Regions from separate parts of the Enterobacter chinensis genome, predicted to be linked through region 1. Evidence: predicted binding sites of a transcription regulator. Region 1 holds the regulator's gene; each other region holds the start of a gene.
The links. The regulator PurR, encoded in region 1, represses purine synthesis genes. The targets are predictions, from matches to a motif close to CANGCAAACGTTTGCNTG.
Positions count from the first base shown of each region.

Region 1 (6,277 bases):
CCTGCCAGTCAAAATGTGCGAGGATCCAGCTACCCAGCAGCGGAGCAAGGGCAGGTGAGAGACCCACGAGCGGCATTATGGTGGCGAAAATACGGTTTGTGCGGTTAGCCGGGTAGTAGTCGGTGACCAGCGCCTGCCAGGTCACGGCCGCGGCACAGACGCCCACAGCCTGAATAAAGCGCAGCACCAGCAGCCAGGTGGCGTCGCGTACCCATAACATCCCCAGGCAGCCAACGGCAAAAATGGCCAGACCCAGCAGTAATACTGGTTTACGACCAAAGCGATCCGAGAGTGGTCCCCAGAGCAGCTGTGCGAAAGCAAAACCGGCTAGGAACAAACTCAGGCTGGCGCTGATGGCCGCGGCAGGCGTTTGCAAATCTTCCTGCATAGCGGCGAAAGCCGGCAGGTACATATCGGTGGCCAAAAAGCCCAGCACGCTTAAGCCGCCGAGCCAGACTAAAAAACCTTTCCTGGGTTGCATTATTTTATTCTCCTTAAGGAGGCAGGTGTACGTTGGCGCTGAGTGTAGGGAGTGCAAAGCCGCTTGTGAAACGCTAATATTTGGCGGGTGCATTCAAAAATTTTGCAGGCAGAAAATGTGGTCAGATTATTCTCTTGAAGTAGTCGATGCTGTCGCGCGTAACGGCAGCTTTAGCGGTGCGGCGCAGGAGTTGCACCGCGTCCCTTCGGCTATCAGCTACACCGTGCGTCAGCTTGAGGAATGGCTGGCGGTTCCGCTGTTTGAACGGCGACATCGTGATGTGGAATTAACGCCCGCAGGCGCGTGGTTTTTAAAGGAAGGGCGTTCTGTTATCAAAAAAATGCAGATCACCCGTGAACAGTGTCAGCAGATCGCTAACGGCTGGCGAGGACATCTTTCCATCGCGGTGGATAACATCGTTAAGCCGGATCGCACCCGGCAAATGCTCGTCGATTTCTATCGTCATTTCTCTGATGTCGAGCTGCGGGTCTCGCAGGAGGTGTTCAACGGCGTCTGGGATGCGCTGGCGGACGGCAGGGCAGAGATGGCGATTGGCGCCACGCAGGCGATCCCGGTCGGGGGGCGGTACGCCTTCCGAGATATGGGCATGCTGAGCTGGAAGTGCGTGGTGGCAAGCGATCATCCATTGGCGGCGATGGAAGGGCCGTTGAGCGACGATACATTACGCAACTGGCCGTCTCTGGTGCTGGAGGATACCTCGCGTTCATTGCCCAAGCGTATCACCTGGCTGCTGGATAACCAGCGGAGGGTGGTGGCACCTGACTGGGAATCGTCGGCAACGTGCCTCAGTGCCGGACTGTGCGTCGCGATGGTGCCCGTTCATTTTGCGCGCCCCAGAATCGATACCGGAGAATGGGTTGAACTGACGTTGGAGAATCCATTCCCGGATGCGGCCTGCTGCCTCACCTGGCAGCAAAGTGACGTCTCGCCCGCCATGGCGTGGCTTCTGGATTATCTGGGAGACAGCGAAACGCTTAACCGGGAATGGTTACGGGAGCCAGCGTAGCTGGCCCCGTAGAGCGATTAACGACGGTAGTCGCGGAACGGACCATCCGCTACGGAACGGCGTTCGATAAGGCGCGGGTGAACTTCAATGGACTGCGACTCTTCACGTTTGTTGACGATCCTGTCCATCAGCATATTGAAGGCCGTTTCGCCCAGCGAATCTTTCGGCTGGTGAATGGTGGTCAACGCTGGCGTGAAGTAACGCGCGTTACGCACGTTGTCATACCCGATCACGGAAATATCCTGCGGTACGCGCAGACCCAGTTCATCGGCTGCGCAGAGCGCGCCCATGGCCATGATGTCACCTCCGCAGAAAACGGCGGTCGGACGGTGCTGCTGGGAGACGATCTGCTGCATTGCGCGGTAGCCCGATTCCGGCTCAAAGTCACCCTGCACGATCCAGTTTTCCGGCACGTTGATCAGCGCTTCTTCCATCGCTTTCATGAAACCGGCCAGACGGCCCGCGCCGGTGTTGCGCTCCAGCGGACCCGGGATCACGCCAATCTCGCGGTGACCGCGTTCGATCAGGTAACGACCGGCCATATAGCCGCCTTCAAAGGCGTTATCGATGACGGAATCGGTGAAGTCCGCGCGCGCTTCGCCCCAGTCCATCACCACCATCGGAATATGGCGATACTCTTCCAGCATCGACAGCACGGATTCCGGATACTCGGAACACATCACCAGCAGACCATCAACGCGCTTTTGCGCCATCATCGACAGGTAGGCGCGCTGTTTTTCAATGCTGTTCCACGCGTTGCCCAGAATCAGGGTATAGCCTTTCTGGAAGCAGTTTTTCTCTACCGCTTCAATGATTTCGGCAAAATAGGCCGCTTCACTGCTGGTTGCCAGCAATCCAATGGACTTGGTGTGATTAACCTTCAGGCTACGCGCAACGGCACTTGGCGAATAGTGCAGCTCTTTGATCGCTGCCCAGACGGCATTGCGCGTCTCTTCCGCTACGAAGCGGGTTTTGTTAATAACATGTGATACGGTTGTAGTGGAAACGTTTGCGCGTTTTGCTACGTCTTTAATTGTTGCCATTAAATGTCACTCCAGACCATATCCTAAGCTCCTGAAAAACTTGAAGGTAAACGTTTGCCTTCTCTCACCCTTATTTCGCAATGTTGAGTTGCGGCACGCCGGGAAAACGACACGGGACGTCAGGAGGGGGTCAATGGCCGGTACGCTAATAAATTTAGCGTGGAATTTTGTCCTATCTTGATGAAAAGGGGAAGAGGTAAAGTGGTTATCAGTTTAAATCCAGGAAGATTTTTGACGTAAACTGTGCAAAAATGAGCAGGCTCACTTTTCGTGGGGGGATTAAAAGGAGAAAAATTGATGAGTTCCGATCTGAAGTTTTCGCTGTTCACCACCATTATTGTGCTGGCTCTGATTGTCGCTGCTGGTCTGACGGCTGCGCTGCACTGATTTACGCGGAGGGAGAGCGTTCTCCCTCCCGATCGCCCCGATTGTTACTTCTCATGCAAAAATCTTTTGCCATTTTGTTAACTTCTCATTTTTTGTGATTGATGTCATGCTTTCTGCTTCTTTGTTCTGTGTCACCACATGACACGGCATCCGGAGTTGACGCATGAAAATCAATTTTCCCCTGCTGGCCCTGGCGATTGGCGCTTTTGGGATTGGCACCACTGAATTCTCCCCGATGGGGTTACTGCCTGTTATTGCCCGGGGTGTGGACGTTTCGATCCCTGCTGCAGGCATGTTAATCAGCGCCTACGCTATTGGCGTAATGGTAGGGGCGCCGCTGATGACGCTTCTGCTTTCGCACCGCGCGCGTCGCAATGCGCTGATTTTCCTGATGGCGATTTTCACCCTGGGCAACGTGCTTTCCGCCATTTCGCCGGACTACACCACACTGATGCTGTCACGCATTCTGACAAGCCTTAACCACGGCGCGTTCTTTGGGCTGGGGTCGGTTGTGGCGGCAAGCGTGGTACCAAAGCACAAGCAGGCGAGCGCCGTGGCGACTATGTTTATGGGCCTGACGATTGCCAACATTGGCGGGGTGCCGGCGGCAACCTGGCTGGGAGAAGTGATTGGCTGGCGTATGTCCTTCCTGGCGACGGCCGGGCTGGGCGTGCTCGCGATGGTGGCACTGTTCTTCTCCTTGCCGAAAGGCAGCGCGGGGGAACGTCCTGACGTGCGCCGGGAACTGTCGGTGCTGATGCGCCCACAGGTGCTCTCCGCGCTGCTCACCACCGTGCTGGGGGCTGGGGCGATGTTCACCCTTTACACCTATATTTCGCCGGTATTGCATGACATCACCCACGCGACGCCTCTTTTTGTCACCGCAATGCTGGTGCTGATTGGCGTGGGCTTCTCGATTGGCAACTATCTCGGTGGGAAATTTGCCGACCGTTCCGTGAGCGGGACGCTGAAGGGTTTCTTAACTCTGCTGATTGTCATCATGATCGCCATTCCATGGCTGGCACGTAATGAGTATGGGGCCGCCGTTGCGATGGTCGTATGGGGTGCCGCTACCTTTGCTGTGGTTCCGCCGCTGCAGATGCGCGTAATGCGCGTCGCGCATGAGGCGCCTGGCCTCTCTTCTTCGGTCAATATTGGTGCCTTCAACCTGGGTAATGCGCTCGGTGCCGCGGCCGGTGGGGCCGTGATTTCAGGGGGACTGGGGTACAGCTTTGTGCCGGTGATGGGGGCAATCATTGCCACGCTCGGCCTGCTGCTGGTGATGATGTCGGGTCGTAAACAGCCAGAAGCAGCCTGCGCTGCTGAATAAACCAAAAACGCAGAAGGGCGAACCCTTCTGCGTGTCTCTTACGCGGCGAAGTTTTTCGCCACAAAGTCCCAGTTAACCAGCGCCCAGAAGTGCTCCAGGTAGTTCGGGCGCGCGTTACGGTAATCAATGTAGTAAGCGTGTTCCCAAACGTCCACGGTCATCAGCGGCTTAGCGCTGGTGGTCAGCGGGGTACCCGCGTTAGAAGTGGAAACGATAGCCAGTTTGCCATCAGCCTCTTTTACCAGCCACGTCCAGCCAGAGCCGAAGTTCTTGATAGCGGCATCGGTGAACTTCGCTTTGAAATCTGCGAAGCTGCCAAATGCGGCGTTAATGGCGGTAGCCAGTTCACCGGCAGGTTCGCCACCGGCATTCGGTGCCAGGCAGTGCCAGTAGAAGGTGTGGTTCCACACCTGAGCCGCGTTGTTAAATACGCCACCCTCTGAGCTGCGGACGATCTCTTCCAGCGTTTTGCCTTCAAAATCGGTGCCCTTGATCAGGTTGTTCAGGTTGGTGACGTACGTCTGGTGATGCTTGCCGTAATGATATTCCAGGGTTTCCGCAGAAATGTGCGGTGCCAGGGCGTCTTTTGCATACGGTAGTGCAGGTAATTCGAACGACATTGCTTCTCTCCTTATTGTATTTTGCGTTGCCAATAACCACACAGACAACAGGGACAGGATAGCAAATTGAAAGGGTATGCAAAAGAGGAACTTACCCTGCCACGAGCGCGGCAGGGCAGGGGTTAGCGAATGGTTTTTGGCGTCATCACGCGACGCGCGCCGACGTAATGACGTACCCAGTAGTCTTCGCTAAGTGAAGTGATCTGAATATCCTGGCCGCTACGCGGTGACTGGATGAATTTCCCGTTGCCGACATAAACGCCAACGTGGTCAGCTGTACCGCGGCCCTGAGTACGGAAGAACACCAGATCGCCGTTTTCCAGCTCACCACGGTCAACCGGGGAAGCATCGCGCAGATGGTACATCTCATTGGCGGTGCGAGGAATGCGGAACTTGACCAGATCTTTATAGGCGTAATAGACGAGGCCGCTGCAGTCAAAACCGGTACGCGGCGAACTGCCACCCCAGTGATAAGGTTTGCCAATCTGCCCCATCAGTTTGTTCATCGCGGTTTTTTGCGCTTTCTGTACGCGCACTTTATGCACTTCCGCAATTTTCGTGACTTTTGTGCACTTCGCTTTGTGGCCTTTACGCGTGATGCATTTTTCAGTAACGAGGTTAGCGGCGGTTAACGAAGTTTTATTTTTAGCGGTGTGGGCAGTGCGGGAAGATTTGGTTTTCGTCTTGCTGGAAGCTGTCTGTTTAGTCTGTGTGGGTGTTTTTTTCTTGTCGTTCTTAGCGGTGGTTTTTTTCTTACGTTCTGTGGCTTTCACCAGATGGTTTTTTTGTACAGCAGAATGCCGCGCCTGCTGAGAGGCGTTTGCCACTGGCGTGAAAGTGAGTGATGTAAACAGTAAAGCACAGAGCGTGATCGAGATTTTATTTATCCGCGCCACTGGGCAGTCCCCTGATAAATGCAGGTCATCAATAATACCCGCGTGTGATTTACAAAGCCCGTCGATTCTAATCCATAAAAACCCAGAAAGTTAATAGCATTTTTCAATCTACAATCGTGTTTCGTAAGCAAGTGCAAAAAAATCCATCGTTCTGTCGCACATTTGCCCACTCCCTAAGCAAAACCCTGACTGCCGCAGGGGTAAACACCATTTGCAATGCAACTTTTCGTGACTCGGGGTAGAATGTATAAACGTGACAAAAATGTTATTTTCCGATGCCAGTCTGAACCGCTACAATATCAGACGAATGCCGTAACAGAAGTTAAAGGAAGCAAGACATGAGCACCACTATTGAAAAAATCCAGCGACAGATCGCTGAAAACCCGATTCTGCTGTATATGAAAGGTTCTCCGAAGCTGCCAAGCTGCGGCTTCTCCGCACAAGCAGTTCAGGCGCTGTCCGCCTGTGGTGAGCGTTTTGCTTACGTTGATAT
Region 1 covers NZ_JARDVI010000001.1:245,174-251,450, forward strand. The annotation lists gene punC (purine nucleoside transporter PunC) at 1-481, opposite strand, end outside; gene punR (DNA-binding transcriptional activator PunR) at 597-1,508, shown strand; gene purR (HTH-type transcriptional repressor PurR) at 1,526-2,551, opposite strand; gene cydH (cytochrome bd-I oxidase subunit CydH) at 2,849-2,938, shown strand; gene PYW49_RS01285 (MFS transporter) at 3,102-4,268, shown strand; gene sodB (superoxide dismutase [Fe]) at 4,307-4,888, opposite strand; gene PYW49_RS01295 (C40 family peptidase) at 5,011-5,784, opposite strand; gene grxD (monothiol glutaredoxin 4) at 6,123-6,277, shown strand, end outside.

Region 2 (6,277 bases), on a different contig from region 1:
CGCCACTTCGCCACGTTTGCCTACGGTCTGCATCTGGCGGAAGAGAACGTGCAGCTTGAACAGCTGCTGGCGCTCTCTTCACCTATTTATCGTCTGGAGCTGGCGATGGTTGGGCGTCTGTTTGCACAGGATCCGCAGCTTTACGCGGATATTATTATGTCGTCCGAAAACAACCTGGCGCTCATCAAGCGCTACTATCAGCGGTTTGGTGAAGCCATCACGCTGCTGGAGCACGGAGACAAGCAGGCGTTTATCGACAGCTTCCGCAAGGTCGAACACTGGTTTGGCGATTACGCGCAGCGTTTCCAGAGTGAGAGCCGCACGCTGTTGCGCCAGGCAAATGACAGTCGCCAGTAATGCGATGATGTATATACTAAAAGCCAGCATCGCTGGCTTTTTTCATTTTGGGGAACTGTCATGGCCGAACCGCAGCTGCTGTTGAATTACACCGGGCATCTGCCTGAATGCCCGACGTGGAGCGCAGAAGAGCACGCGCTCTACTGGGCCGATATTCTGGAAGGGGAGATCCACCGATACCATCTGCCGACGGCGGAACACGCCGTGCTCTCTTTCCATGAGGAGGTGGGCTGTTTCGCGCTGCGCGAGCGCGGCGGGTTTATCGTCGCCATGCGCAATGGCATCTGGCTTGCCGATAAGCATGGCCTCCTGCAGCGCAAGGTGTGCGATAACCCCTCAAACCCGCAGCTCGCACGTTTTAATGATGGCGGAACCGATCCTCAGGGGCGATTCTACGCGGGCACGTTTTGGGGGCCGGGAGATTACAACGGTGCCCTGCTGATGCGGATCGACAACGACCTGACGCCGAAAGTGATCCAGTGTGATATTCACGGGCACAACGGTTTAGCGTTTAGTCCGGATAATCAGTGGATGTTTACTTCAGACACGCCAAATGGCGTGATTTACCGTACGCCGCTTGATGAGCAGGGCGAACCGGGAAGGCGCGAAGTGTTTCGTCAGTTTAAAGAGGGTGAGGGGATACCGGACGGCGCGGCAATGGATGTGGAGGGCTGCTACTGGAGCGCGCTGTTTGACGGCTGGCGTATTGCGCGTTTTTCTCCGCAAGGGGAGCAGCTGGAAGCATATCAAATGCCGGTACGTTGTCCGACGATGGTCTGCTTTGGCGGCGATGATATGAAAACGCTGTTTATTACCACCACGCGGGAAAATATGGATGCGGAGGAGGTGGCGAAGTATCCGCTCTCCGGCGCCATCTTCACCCTGCCCGTTAACGTGGCAGGGATGAAGAAAGGCCGCTTTATCGAACGTTAGCTCGGATCGACCGGCACGACGTTTTCGCTCGGATAGCAGCCCAGCACTTTCATGGAGCGGGTGATTTCACCCAGCTCGCGCAGGGCTTTCTGCATGGAAGCTGACTCCAGGTTGGCCTGGATATCGAGGTAAAACATCTCTTCCCACGGGTTACCGTGGATCGGACGTGATTCCAGCCTGGTCATGATCAGGTTGTGGTTACGCAGCACCAGCAGGGCTTCAACCAGCGCGCCGGCCTGCTGGCCGGTTGCCATCAGCAGCGTGGTTTTGGCCGGTACCTGGTCAGAGACGTTAATTGCTTTACGGGCCAGCACCACGAAGCGGGTGATATTTTGCGTCTGGTTTGCCAGATTGCGTTCCAGAACCTGTAAACCATACAGCGCACCGCCCGCTTCGCTGCCGAGCGCAGCGACGGTTGGGGAGTTAGCCTGAACCACTTTTTCCATCGCCGCTGAGGTGCTTTCGGTGTACTCAATTTTCCAGTTCGGATAGCGGTTCAGGAACTGGCTGCACTGCTGGAACGGCTGTGGATGGCTGTAGACCGTTTCGATCTTGCTCAGGTCCGTTGTGCCGGAGACCAGCACGCAGTGATCGATAGGGATCGTCAGCTCCCCTACCAGGGACAGGCTGGTGTGCTGCAGCAAATCGTAGACGTCGTTGATGGCGCCGGAGCTGGTATTTTCAATCGGCACCACGGCGTAATCCGCCTGGCCGGTCTCGACCTGATTGAAAATATCGGCGAATTTTGCGCAGCCGCTCTCAATAAATTCTTCGAAATGGCGTGCGGCATACTGACGTGCGGCCAGGTGAGAATAAGAGCCCTTTGGACCGAGGAAAGCGATACGCGCAGAGTGAGGATTGGTTTTATTGAGATGCTGCTGGAGTAGCGCTTGCTGGGTCAGAACGGAGTCTTCAATGATGAGCTGGAACAACCGGGTGATGTAGTGGGCATCGAGGTGATGCGCTTTGCCGAGTTGAATGAGTCGTTCCAGCAGATCGCGCTCGCGGTCAATATCACGGACCGGGCGATGGGAGTCCAGCTTGGCTTTGCCCACTTCAACGGCAAGGGCGCGGCGTTCGGCCAGCAGTGCCAGTAATTTCTCATCCAGCGCGCTGATTTTTACTCGCAGATCCAGTAAAGGGTTTTCCGGTGTCATAGTGTTGCCTGTCTCATATTATCGTTATCAATAAAAAAGGCCCCCCGGTGTGGGAGGCCTTGTTGTTCGTCTTCGCATTCTTTATCACACGACGAAACGCCTCCCGTTCAAGGGAAGGTAAAAAAGAATGCGAAGAAGAACGGCGTAAGTTTCATAAAGTCATCCTGTGATTGATACCGTTAAAGTACCCGCACTGTTTTCACCCTGTCAATAAAAAACAAAAAACGCGCCCGAAGGCGCGTTGGCGGTACACTCAATTTAAAGGATTACTCTTCTTCAACTTCTTCCGCGAAGCTGGTGTCTTTCACCGATGTTGTGGCGCGACGGGCTTCACCTTTGTGTTGCACTTTATTGAGCTGCCGTTCCAGCTTGTTGATCAAATCGTTAATTGCAGTGTACATATCCTCATGTTTTGCGCTGGCGACCAGATGGCCGTTTGGAGTATTGATAGTTGCGTCAGCGATGAAACCCTGCGGCTCCTTGGACAGGATGATATGTGGATTAATCAAATGAGTTTGCCATTTATCCAGTTTGGCGAGACGGTCTGCGACGTGCTGGCGAATTGCCGGAGTAATTTCCATTTGTTTACTGGTAATGTTCATTGTCATAAATTTTACCTCTTGTCTTTCCGTCTTGGTGATTCCAGCATACCCGACCTAATGTCAAAATGTGTGATTTAGATCACGTTATTTTGTCGGTTTTTGTCAGGGAATCTTTTTTGTGAGGCAGGGCAGGAAGAGGTGAGATTTACCTTGTGGAAGGCAAAAATTGGAGCCATAGTTGACTGGATGTGTTGGGGCTAACGCGCTTCAGCCGCGCTCTGAAATGAATAAAAAAACGGCAGCCTTCGGCTGCCGTTTTGCATTGAGGCAATATCAGGTATTGCTACTGTTCGCGGCGATGATTTTCGCCACTTTTTCAGCCTGAGCGGTCATCTGCATTTGACGGTAAGCATTTTCCATCAGCTTCAGGCCGTCGCGCGTTGCCTGAGTATCCGGATAATCACGCAGCATACCTTCTACGCGGTTAACCACGGCAACCCATGCGCCACGGCGGGTATAGTATTCCGCCACGGAGTATTCATATTTCGCCAGACGATCTTTCAGGAACACCAGACGTTTGGTCGCGTCGGTCACGTACTGACTGTTTGGATAGCCGCGAACCAGTTTGGAGAAGTCATTGAAGGCGTCACGCGCATGCTGCGGGTCACGGTCGGAACGATCCACGCCGAAGAAACCCTGCAGAGCACTGTCATCCAGCGCCATGTTGGTGAGACCGCGCATGTACATTACATAGTCGATGTTAGGATGAGTCGGGTTCAGACGCATGAAACGATCGATAGTTGCCTGAGCCAGCGGCAGATCGGCATTTTTATAGTATGCGTAGATGAGATCTAACTGTACCTGCTGTGAATACGGACCAAATGGATAGCGATTATCCAACGCTTCCAGTTGCGTTATCGCCTGTTTCCAGTTACCGTCCTGCAACTTTTGTTGTGCAGTCGCATAGATTTCATTCGGCGGATTGTCAGGGACCTGTTCATTTGAACCGGAGCAGCCCACCAAAGCCAGGCTCAACGTGGCCGCTGCCACCAGATATTTCATGCGCGTCATGACGTTTTGACTTTCCTCAAATGTTTGTCCGGGAGAAACTCTGTTCCTGCTCCCGATTAAGACCAGCTACAATAGCACACTATATTAAACGGCAAAGCCGTAAAACCCAACGTTAAACGAAGAAGCAGTTTATGGCACAACGAGTAGAACTCACCGCAACAGTCTCCGAAAATCAGCTCGGTCAACGCTTAGATCAGGCTTTGGCCGAATTGTTCCCTGATTATTCGCGTTCACGCATAAAAGAATGGATCCTTGACCAGCGCGTACTGGTAAACGGCAAGATCTGGGACAAACCAAAAGAGAAAGTGTTAGGTGGGGAAGCTGTCGCCATCAATGCTGAAATCGAAGAGGAAATCCGCTTCGAGCCGCAGGATATCCCACTGGACATCGTCTATGAAGATGATGACATTCTGGTTATCAACAAGCCGCGCGACCTGGTTGTTCATCCGGGCGCGGGGAACCCTGACGGTACGGTACTTAACGCACTTCTCCATTATTATCCGCCGATCGCGGATGTCCCGCGCGCGGGCATCGTGCACCGTCTGGATAAAGATACTACCGGTCTGATGGTGGTCGCGAAGACCGTTCCTGCTCAGACCCGTCTGGTGGAATCGCTGCAGCTGCGCGAAATTACCCGTGAGTATGAAGCGGTAGCCATTGGCCATATGACCTCTGGCGGTACGGTGGAAGAGCCAATCAGCCGTCACCCAACCAAACGTACTCATATGTCGGTGCATCCGATGGGTAAACCGGCGGTGACGCACTATCGCATTATGGAACACTTCCGCATTCATACGCGCCTGCGTCTGCGTCTGGAAACCGGGCGTACTCACCAGATCCGTGTGCATATGGCACACATTACCCATCCGCTGGTGGGGGATCAGGTCTACGGTGGTCGTCCACGTCCGCCTAAAGGCGCGTCGGATGAGTTCATCAGCGTATTGCGTAAATTTGATCGTCAGGCACTGCACGCGACTATGCTGCGCCTTTACCACCCTATCACCGGTATTCAGATGGAGTGGCACGCGCCTATCCCGCAGGATATGGTGGACCTTATTGACGCTATGCGTGCTGATTTTGAAGAACATAAGGATCAAGTGGACTGGTTATGACCAAACTGATTGTCCCGGAGTGGCCATTGCCTGAAGGCGTGGCTGCCTGCAGTTCAGCCCGTATTGGCGGCGTTAGCCAGGGGGCGTGGGAGTCTTTGAATCTCGGCGCGCACTGTGGCGACAACCTGGAACACGTTGAAGAGAACCGCAGGCGTCTGTTTGCTGCGGGGAACTTGCCGTCGAAGCCGGTCTGGCTGGAACAGGTTCACGGTAAAGCGGTGCTGAAGTTAACGGGGGAACCCTATGCTTCTAAACGCGCCGATGCCTCTTACAGCAATACTCCGGGAACCGTTTGTGCCGTGATGACCGCCGATTGCCTGCCCGTTCTGTTTTGTAACCGTGCAGGTACCGAGGTTGCAGCCGCACATGCGGGTTGGCGTGGCCTGTGTGAAGGCGTGCTGGAAGAGACAGTTGCCTGCTTTAACGCTGAGCCAGCCAATATCATGGCCTGGCTTGGCCCGGCTATTGGTCCTCGCGCATTTGAAGTTGGGGCTGAGGTCCGCGAAGCCTTTATGGAAAAGGATCCGCAAGCAGTGGAAGCTTTCCTGCCTTCGGGGGATAAATATCTGGCCGATATTTACCAACTCGCTCGCCAGCGTTTGAATAACATGGGCGTGACGCAGATCTCAGGCGGCGATCGCTGTACCTTCACCGAAAAGGGTGATTTTTTCTCTTATCGCCGCGACAAGACGACGGGTCGTATGGCAAGTTTTATTTGGCTGATATAACCTAAAGAATCAAGACGATCCGGTACGTGCCGTTTTCTTTTCACATAATTCAGGTCATTAACCTTGAATAATTGAGGGATGACCTCATTTAATCTCCAGTAGCAAATTTGACCTGTTATGGGAGGAGTTATGCGTCTGGATCGTCTTACTAATAAATTCCAGCTTGCTCTCGCCGATGCCCAGTCCCTTGCACTGGGGCACGACAACCAATTTATCGAACCTCTTCATTTAATGAGCGCCTTGCTGAATCAGGAAGGGGGATCGGTACGTCCTTTATTAACGTCTGCTGGCATTAATGCTGGCCAGTTACGCACCGCTATCGATCAGGCGCTGAGCCGTTTACCGCAGGTCGAAGGGACCGGCGGCGACGTCCAGCC
Region 2 covers NZ_JARDVI010000003.1:693,589-699,865, forward strand. The annotation lists gene tyrA (bifunctional chorismate mutase/prephenate dehydrogenase) at 1-357, shown strand, start outside; gene PYW49_RS12685 (SMP-30/gluconolactonase/LRE family protein) at 418-1,290, shown strand; gene pheA (bifunctional chorismate mutase/prephenate dehydratase) at 1,287-2,447, opposite strand; Phe leader region at 2,478-2,603, opposite strand; gene pheL (pheA operon leader peptide PheL) at 2,555-2,602, opposite strand; gene raiA (ribosome-associated translation inhibitor RaiA) at 2,714-3,055, opposite strand; gene bamD (outer membrane protein assembly factor BamD) at 3,323-4,060, opposite strand; gene rluD (23S rRNA pseudouridine(1911/1915/1917) synthase RluD) at 4,192-5,172, shown strand; gene yfiH (purine nucleoside phosphorylase YfiH) at 5,169-5,900, shown strand; gene clpB (ATP-dependent chaperone ClpB) at 6,030-6,277, shown strand, end outside.
Region 2: a site for PurR is predicted at 3,153-3,170, ahead of raiA (ribosome-associated translation inhibitor RaiA). Genes of this name have one in related genera too.

Region 3 (6,277 bases), on a different contig from region 1:
ACCAGCTGCGCGCGGTGATGACGGATGCGCGTCTGAGCGAAGCGCGTGAATACGCCGTTCAGCAGAACATCAACATTCTGCGTAACCGTGTAAACCAGCTGGGTGTAGCTGAGCCGTTGGTTCAGCGTCAGGGCGCTGACCGTATCGTGGTAGAGCTGCCGGGTATCCAGGATACCGCACGTGCGAAAGAGATTCTGGGTGCAACCGCTACTCTCGAATTCCGTCTGGTTAACTCCAATGTCGACCAGTCCGCTGCTGCCGCAGGCCGTATTCCGGGTGACTCCGAAGTGAAACAGACCCGCGAAGGTCAGCCAGTTGTGCTGTACAAACGCGTGATCCTGACCGGTGACCATATCACCGACTCCACTTCCAGCCAGGACGAATATAACCAGCCGCAGGTTAACATCTCGCTCGATAGCGCGGGTGGTAACATCATGTCTAACTTCACCAAGGACAACATCGGCAAACCGATGGCGACCCTGTTCGTGGAGTACAAAGACAGCGGTAAGAAAGATGCAAACGGTCGTGCGGTGCTGGTGAAAGAGGAAGAGGTGATTAACATCGCCAACATCCAGTCTCGTCTGGGTAACAGCTTCCGTATTACCGGTATTAACAACCCGAACGAAGCGCGTCAGCTCTCCCTGCTGCTGCGTGCCGGTGCGCTGATTGCGCCAATTCAGATTGTAGAAGAACGTACCATTGGTCCTACGCTTGGTATGCAAAACATCCAGCAGGGTCTGGAAGCGTGTCTGGCCGGTCTGGTTGTCTCCATCCTCTTCATGATCTTCTTCTATAAGAAGTTTGGTCTGATTGCGACGTCCGCGCTGCTGGCTAACCTGGTGCTGATCATCGGCATCATGTCCCTGCTGCCGGGCGCGACGCTGACCATGCCGGGTATTGCGGGTATCGTTCTGACCCTTGCGGTGGCGGTCGACGCCAACGTACTGATAAACGAACGTATCAAAGAAGAGCTGAGCAACGGTCGCTCTGTGCAACAGGCGATTGAAGAAGGCTACAAAGGGGCGTTCAGCTCCATCTTCGATGCGAACGTAACAACACTGATTAAGGTTCTTATCCTGTATGCAGTGGGTACTGGCGCTATCAAAGGCTTTGCGATTACAACCGGTATCGGTGTCGCAACGTCAATGTTTACCGCTATTGTCGGCACCCGTGCCATCGTGAACCTGCTGTATGGCGGCAAGCGCGTCAAAAAGCTGTCTATCTGAGGAGTGCGTTGTGGCACAGGAATATACTGTTGAACAATTAAACCACGGCCGTAAAGTCTGGGACTTTATGCGCTGGGACTACTGGGCCTTCGGCATTTCAGGTTTTCTGCTGATTGTGTCCATCGTCATCATGGGCGTGAAAGGCTTTAACTGGGGTCTCGATTTTACCGGTGGTACGGTAATTGAAATCTCCCTGGAAAAACCGATCGATATGGACCAGATGCGCGAGTCTCTGCAGAAAGCAGGCTTTGAAGAGCCGCTGCTGCAGAACTTCGGCAGCAGCCGCGACATCATGGTGCGTATGCCGCCGGTACACGATGCCAACGGCAGCCAGGAGCTGGGTAGCAAGGTTCTGAACGTCATCAACGAATCGACCAGCCAGAATGCGGCGGTGAAGCGTATTGAGTTCGTCGGCCCAAGCGTAGGTGCTGACCTGGCGCAGACCGGTGCGATGGCGCTGATGGTGGCGTTGATTTCCATCCTGATTTACGTTGGTTTCCGCTTTGAGTGGCGACTGGCGGCAGGTGTGGTTATCGCTCTTGCGCACGACGTGGTGATCACCATGGGCGTACTGTCGCTGTTCCACATTGAGATTGACCTGACGATTGTGGCATCCCTGATGTCCGTTATCGGTTACTCACTGAACGACAGTATCGTGGTATCTGACCGTATTCGTGAAAACTTCCGTAAGATCCGTCGCGGTACGCCGTACGAAATCTTTAACGTGTCGTTGACCCAGACGCTGCACCGTACGTTGATCACATCCGGAACCACTTTGATGGTTATCCTGATGCTGTATCTCTTCGGTGGTCCGGTACTGGAAGGCTTCTCGCTGACCATGTTGATTGGTGTCACCATCGGTACTGCGTCTTCTATCTACGTGGCATCTGCACTGGCATTGAAACTCGGCATGAAGCGCGAGCACCTGCTCCAGCAGAAAGTCGAGAAAGAAGGGGCGGACCAGCCGTCCATTCTGCCGTAAGGCGACGTTTAGCGCGTTATCGAAATCCCGGTCTGTTGGCCGGGATTTTTTTTATCTGCTCCTGACAAACACTCCTGACAGTATGCTGTCAGGAGCCCTGTCGTAGACTCTTTTCGAACCCAAACAACAGTCAGGAGAATGTATGAAAAGCGTAATTAACTGGTTTGAAATCCCGGTCACGGATATGGATCGTGCAATTAATTTTTATGAGCCAGTGATGCAGGTTTCATTAAAAAGCGAGAAAATGGACTGCGTCGAGCTGGCCGTATTCCCGCATGAGGATCCGGGTACCGGCGGGGCGCTGGCAAAATTTGAGGGCATTGTACCGTCTCACGAAGGCGCTATTATCTACCTGCATACTGACAATCTGGCGGCCACGCTCGATCGTATCGCTAGCGCAGGCGGCGAGTGCGTATTCGGGCCGCTGGAATTGCCGCGTGGCATTGGCACTATTGCTCTGTTTACCGACTGCGAAGGTAATCGCGTCGGCCTCCATCAACCTGCCTGAGAGCTGAATAAGATATGACCCGACGCGCTGACCGTTTGTTCCAGATTGTGCAGATCCTGCGGGGCAGGCGTCTGACAACGGCAGCGCATCTGGCAGACCGGCTTGGTGTATCTGAGCGCACGGTCTACCGCGATATCCGCGACCTTTCACTTTCCGGCGTGCCGGTAGAGGGTGAGGCAGGAAGCGGATATCGGCTGATGTCGGGTTTTGACCTACCGCCGCTGATGCTGACAAATAAGGAGTCAGAGGCGCTGATCGTCGCGATTCGCCTGCTCAAAACCTGGGGAGGTGAGTCGCTGTCGCGCGAGCTGGAGTCGGCTCAGGAAAAGGTGCTGGCTATCCTGCCCGAGGAGAGCCGGCGAAAGGCGGAGCAGACGCGGATCTACGCGCCGGACTTTTGCATGCAAAGCCACTCCCGCAGCGATTTTGACATGATTCATCAGGCGATTTCCGCCCAGCGCGTGCTGGTGTTGCATTATCGTGATGAAGCCGGACAGCTCTCTAAGCGCGAGGTTCAGCCGCTGGGGCTGTTCTTCTGGGGGGAGCGCTGGCTGCTGGCGGCGTGGTGCGAACGGCGCGATGACTACCGCTGTTTCCGGCTCGACAGATGCCTCAATATTATGCAGACGGAGAGACGGTTTAGCGAGAGTGCGGATAAGTCACTGGCGGATTTTTTGCGGAAGGTGAAGCAGTGAAAAGCCGGGTGGCGAGGTAAAAGCAAAACGGCAACGATGTTGCCGTTTTTTGTGTTTGCGCCCTCTCCCGTGGGAGAGGGAAGGGGTGAGGGCACCAGCCCGCACAATCTCGCACTGATTAGAAGTTGTAACCCACAACCAGGTAACCACCCCAACCGGTAGAACGAACGCTGAAGTCGCCGTTGCCGAAGTTCAGGCTGGCGTCGTCGTTCCACTGGCCACCGTTGTGCCAGTAACGCGCAACAACAGAGTAGTGCCAGTGATCGTAGTTCAGCGCCAGGATGTGGCTGGAGGCGATGGAGTCGTTGGTGCGCGCTTTCTTACCGTTCAGGTCGCGGAAGTCGTTGTCGCCCAGATCTGAACCCCAGTCAAAGTTGGTGAAGCCGATATAGCTCAGGTTGCCGCCCCACAGCTGGGTGATTGGCACAAAGTATTTCACTTTGAAACGGTAGCCATCCCACTCGTTTTCGTTTGCGGCACCGTAGTTCTGCCACTGGTACTTAGCGTACACGTTCAGAGACAGGCTCATTGGCAGGCCGGTGTCGATGTCCGTACCCAGACCCATGTACCAGGTGCTCTGGCGACCGGACTTGTTGCGGCCCATGTCGTAGATGTAGTTGTTCGCGAAATACCACTCTTTAAACGGACCAAACGCCAGGCTGGTACCGGTCAGTTTATCAATAGAGAAGCGCGGTTCGATCTCCATGAACAGTGGGGAACCGTGGTTCCAGATACCTTTCGCGTCGGTGTTACCACCGAAGAAGACCGGTGCATCCATATAGCCATAGAAATCAAACCAGTCTTTCTTGGCGAATGCTTCATATTCCAGGTAGGTATCGTTGCGGATCTGTGGTCCGAAGCGGGTGTGGTAGCTGCCGACCACGTTAACGCTCTGATGCCACCAGTCGGAGAGGTATTGCGGTTTATCGTTTTCCGCTGCGTTAACAGTGAAAGAGGAGGACAGTGCCAGCACGGCCCCAGCTGCGAGTAATGTTTTTTTCATAATCATGCCACTGATTGAAATTCCCTTCCGGGAGTGAAAAATGCGCGAATTGCGTTTCTAAATATTTCGTATTTCTGCGGTGCCTATTATAGGAATCCCTGCTCACAAAAATATGTGTTGTTTCACATATCTCTCACACACGTAATCGATTGCGTTCACGTTTGCGTACTTTAAACGGCCGGGATTGTAGCGGCAATCATTTATGTTGCCAATCCATACGAAATGTAAATGTTAGCGGAGTGACATTTCACTCCGCTTAAGAGGATGGAATTACTGCGCGGCGGGTTGAATGTCGTGAATGCGGATAAAGCCTAACTGTTCCGGCGTAAGGCCGCTTAACTGAAGAGGAATTTCCACATCGCTGGGTGCTAAAACGCTGGCCGGGGCGGTGAAAAGCTGATTCTTCACGTTCACCTCCTGGTAATTCTCCGTGGTGCCCTGGATCTGCCCCCATTCGACGGTGCCGCTGAAGGCCGGAAGCGGATCGTTGGATTCGCCCTGGATGCGTAATGTTGCGCGAGTACCATCTGCATTCGCCGCCACGTTCACCAGCGACATCTTCAGCGTGCCAACCTGGCTGTTCAGGCGCGCAGGCGTATTTGCTCCCGGCAGCAGATAGACTCCGCTACTGGATTTAGCGTTAAGCGCGTTTTGCTGGGTGATCTTCACCGTTTCTTTGTTCAGTTTGTCCATCGCCGTATTGAGCGTATTCACGCTCTGTTTCATTTGACGGACTTCGGTTTGCTGTGCACAGGCGCTAAGGGTGAAGAGGCTCCCCACCAGCAAAATTTTCAGGTAACGTCTTGTCATTGCGTTTATTTCCTTGAAATAACGGATCGCTCTAATGGTAGCCAGCATCATCGTGTCAGACATAGATCCTTTATCTCAAAAAGCTCTTCCTTTGTTGTCAGGCCAGATCAGGGTAAAATGAAAATCAGTTAACCGGATAACAGGGATACCGTATGCATTGCCCATTCTGCTCCGCTGTGGATACCAAAGTCATCGACTCTCGTCTTGTGGGCGAAGGGTCATCCGTACGCCGTCGTCGGCAGTGTCTGGTGTGCAACGAGCGTTTCACGACCTTCGAGGTTGCGGAGCTGGTTATGCCGCGCGTGGTAAAAAGTAACGATGTGCGCGAGCCGTTTAACGAAGAGAAGCTGCGCAGCGGGATGCTGAAAGCCCTCGAAAAACGTCCTGTAAGCGCAGATGACGTTGAAATGGCGTTAAATCACATCAAATCTCATCTTCGTGGCTTAGGCGAGCGTGAAGTGCCCAGCAAGATGATCGGCAACCTGGTGATGGAGCAGTTGAAAAAGCTCGATAAGGTCGCCTATATCCGCTTCGCCTCTGTGTACCGCAGCTTCGAAGATATCAAAGAGTTTGGCGAAGAGATCGCCCGCTTACAGGATTAAGCTCATGCACGATGAGATTTACATGGCGCGCGCCATGAAGCTGGCGCAGCGTGGTCGTTTTACTACCCATCCCAACCCGAACGTCGGGTGCGTGATCGTTAAAGATGGCGAGATCGTGGGAGAGGGCTTTCACTATCGTGCAGGCGAGCCACATGCTGAAGTTCATGCGTTGCGTATGGCCGGCGAGAAGGCGCGCGGTGCCACGGCCTACGTTACGCTGGAGCCCTGCAGCCATCACGGGCGTACGCCGCCGTGCTGCGAAGCGTTGATTGCAGCAGGTGTTTCACGCGTGGTCGCATCGATGCAGGACCCGAATCCGCAGGTGGCTGGACGCGGGCTGTATCGACTGCAGCAGGAAGGCATTGAGGTCAGCCATGGGCTGATGATGCAGGACGCGGAAGCGATCAATAAAGGCTTCCTGAAACGTATGCGCACCGGGTTCCCGTATATC
Region 3 covers NZ_JARDVI010000002.1:758,808-765,084, reverse strand. The annotation lists gene secD (protein translocase subunit SecD) at 1-1,226, shown strand, start outside; gene secF (protein translocase subunit SecF) at 1,237-2,208, shown strand; gene PYW49_RS08610 (VOC family protein) at 2,351-2,716, shown strand; gene PYW49_RS08605 (helix-turn-helix transcriptional regulator) at 2,731-3,411, shown strand; gene PYW49_RS08600 (nucleoside-specific channel-forming protein Tsx) at 3,530-4,414, opposite strand; gene PYW49_RS08595 (SadB/YajI family lipoprotein) at 4,685-5,224, opposite strand; gene nrdR (transcriptional regulator NrdR) at 5,377-5,826, shown strand; gene ribD (bifunctional diaminohydroxyphosphoribosylaminopyrimidine deaminase/5-amino-6-(5-phosphoribosylamino)uracil reductase RibD) at 5,831-6,277, shown strand, end outside.
Region 3: a site for PurR is predicted at 4,553-4,570, ahead of PYW49_RS08600 (nucleoside-specific channel-forming protein Tsx). Genes of this name have one in related genera too.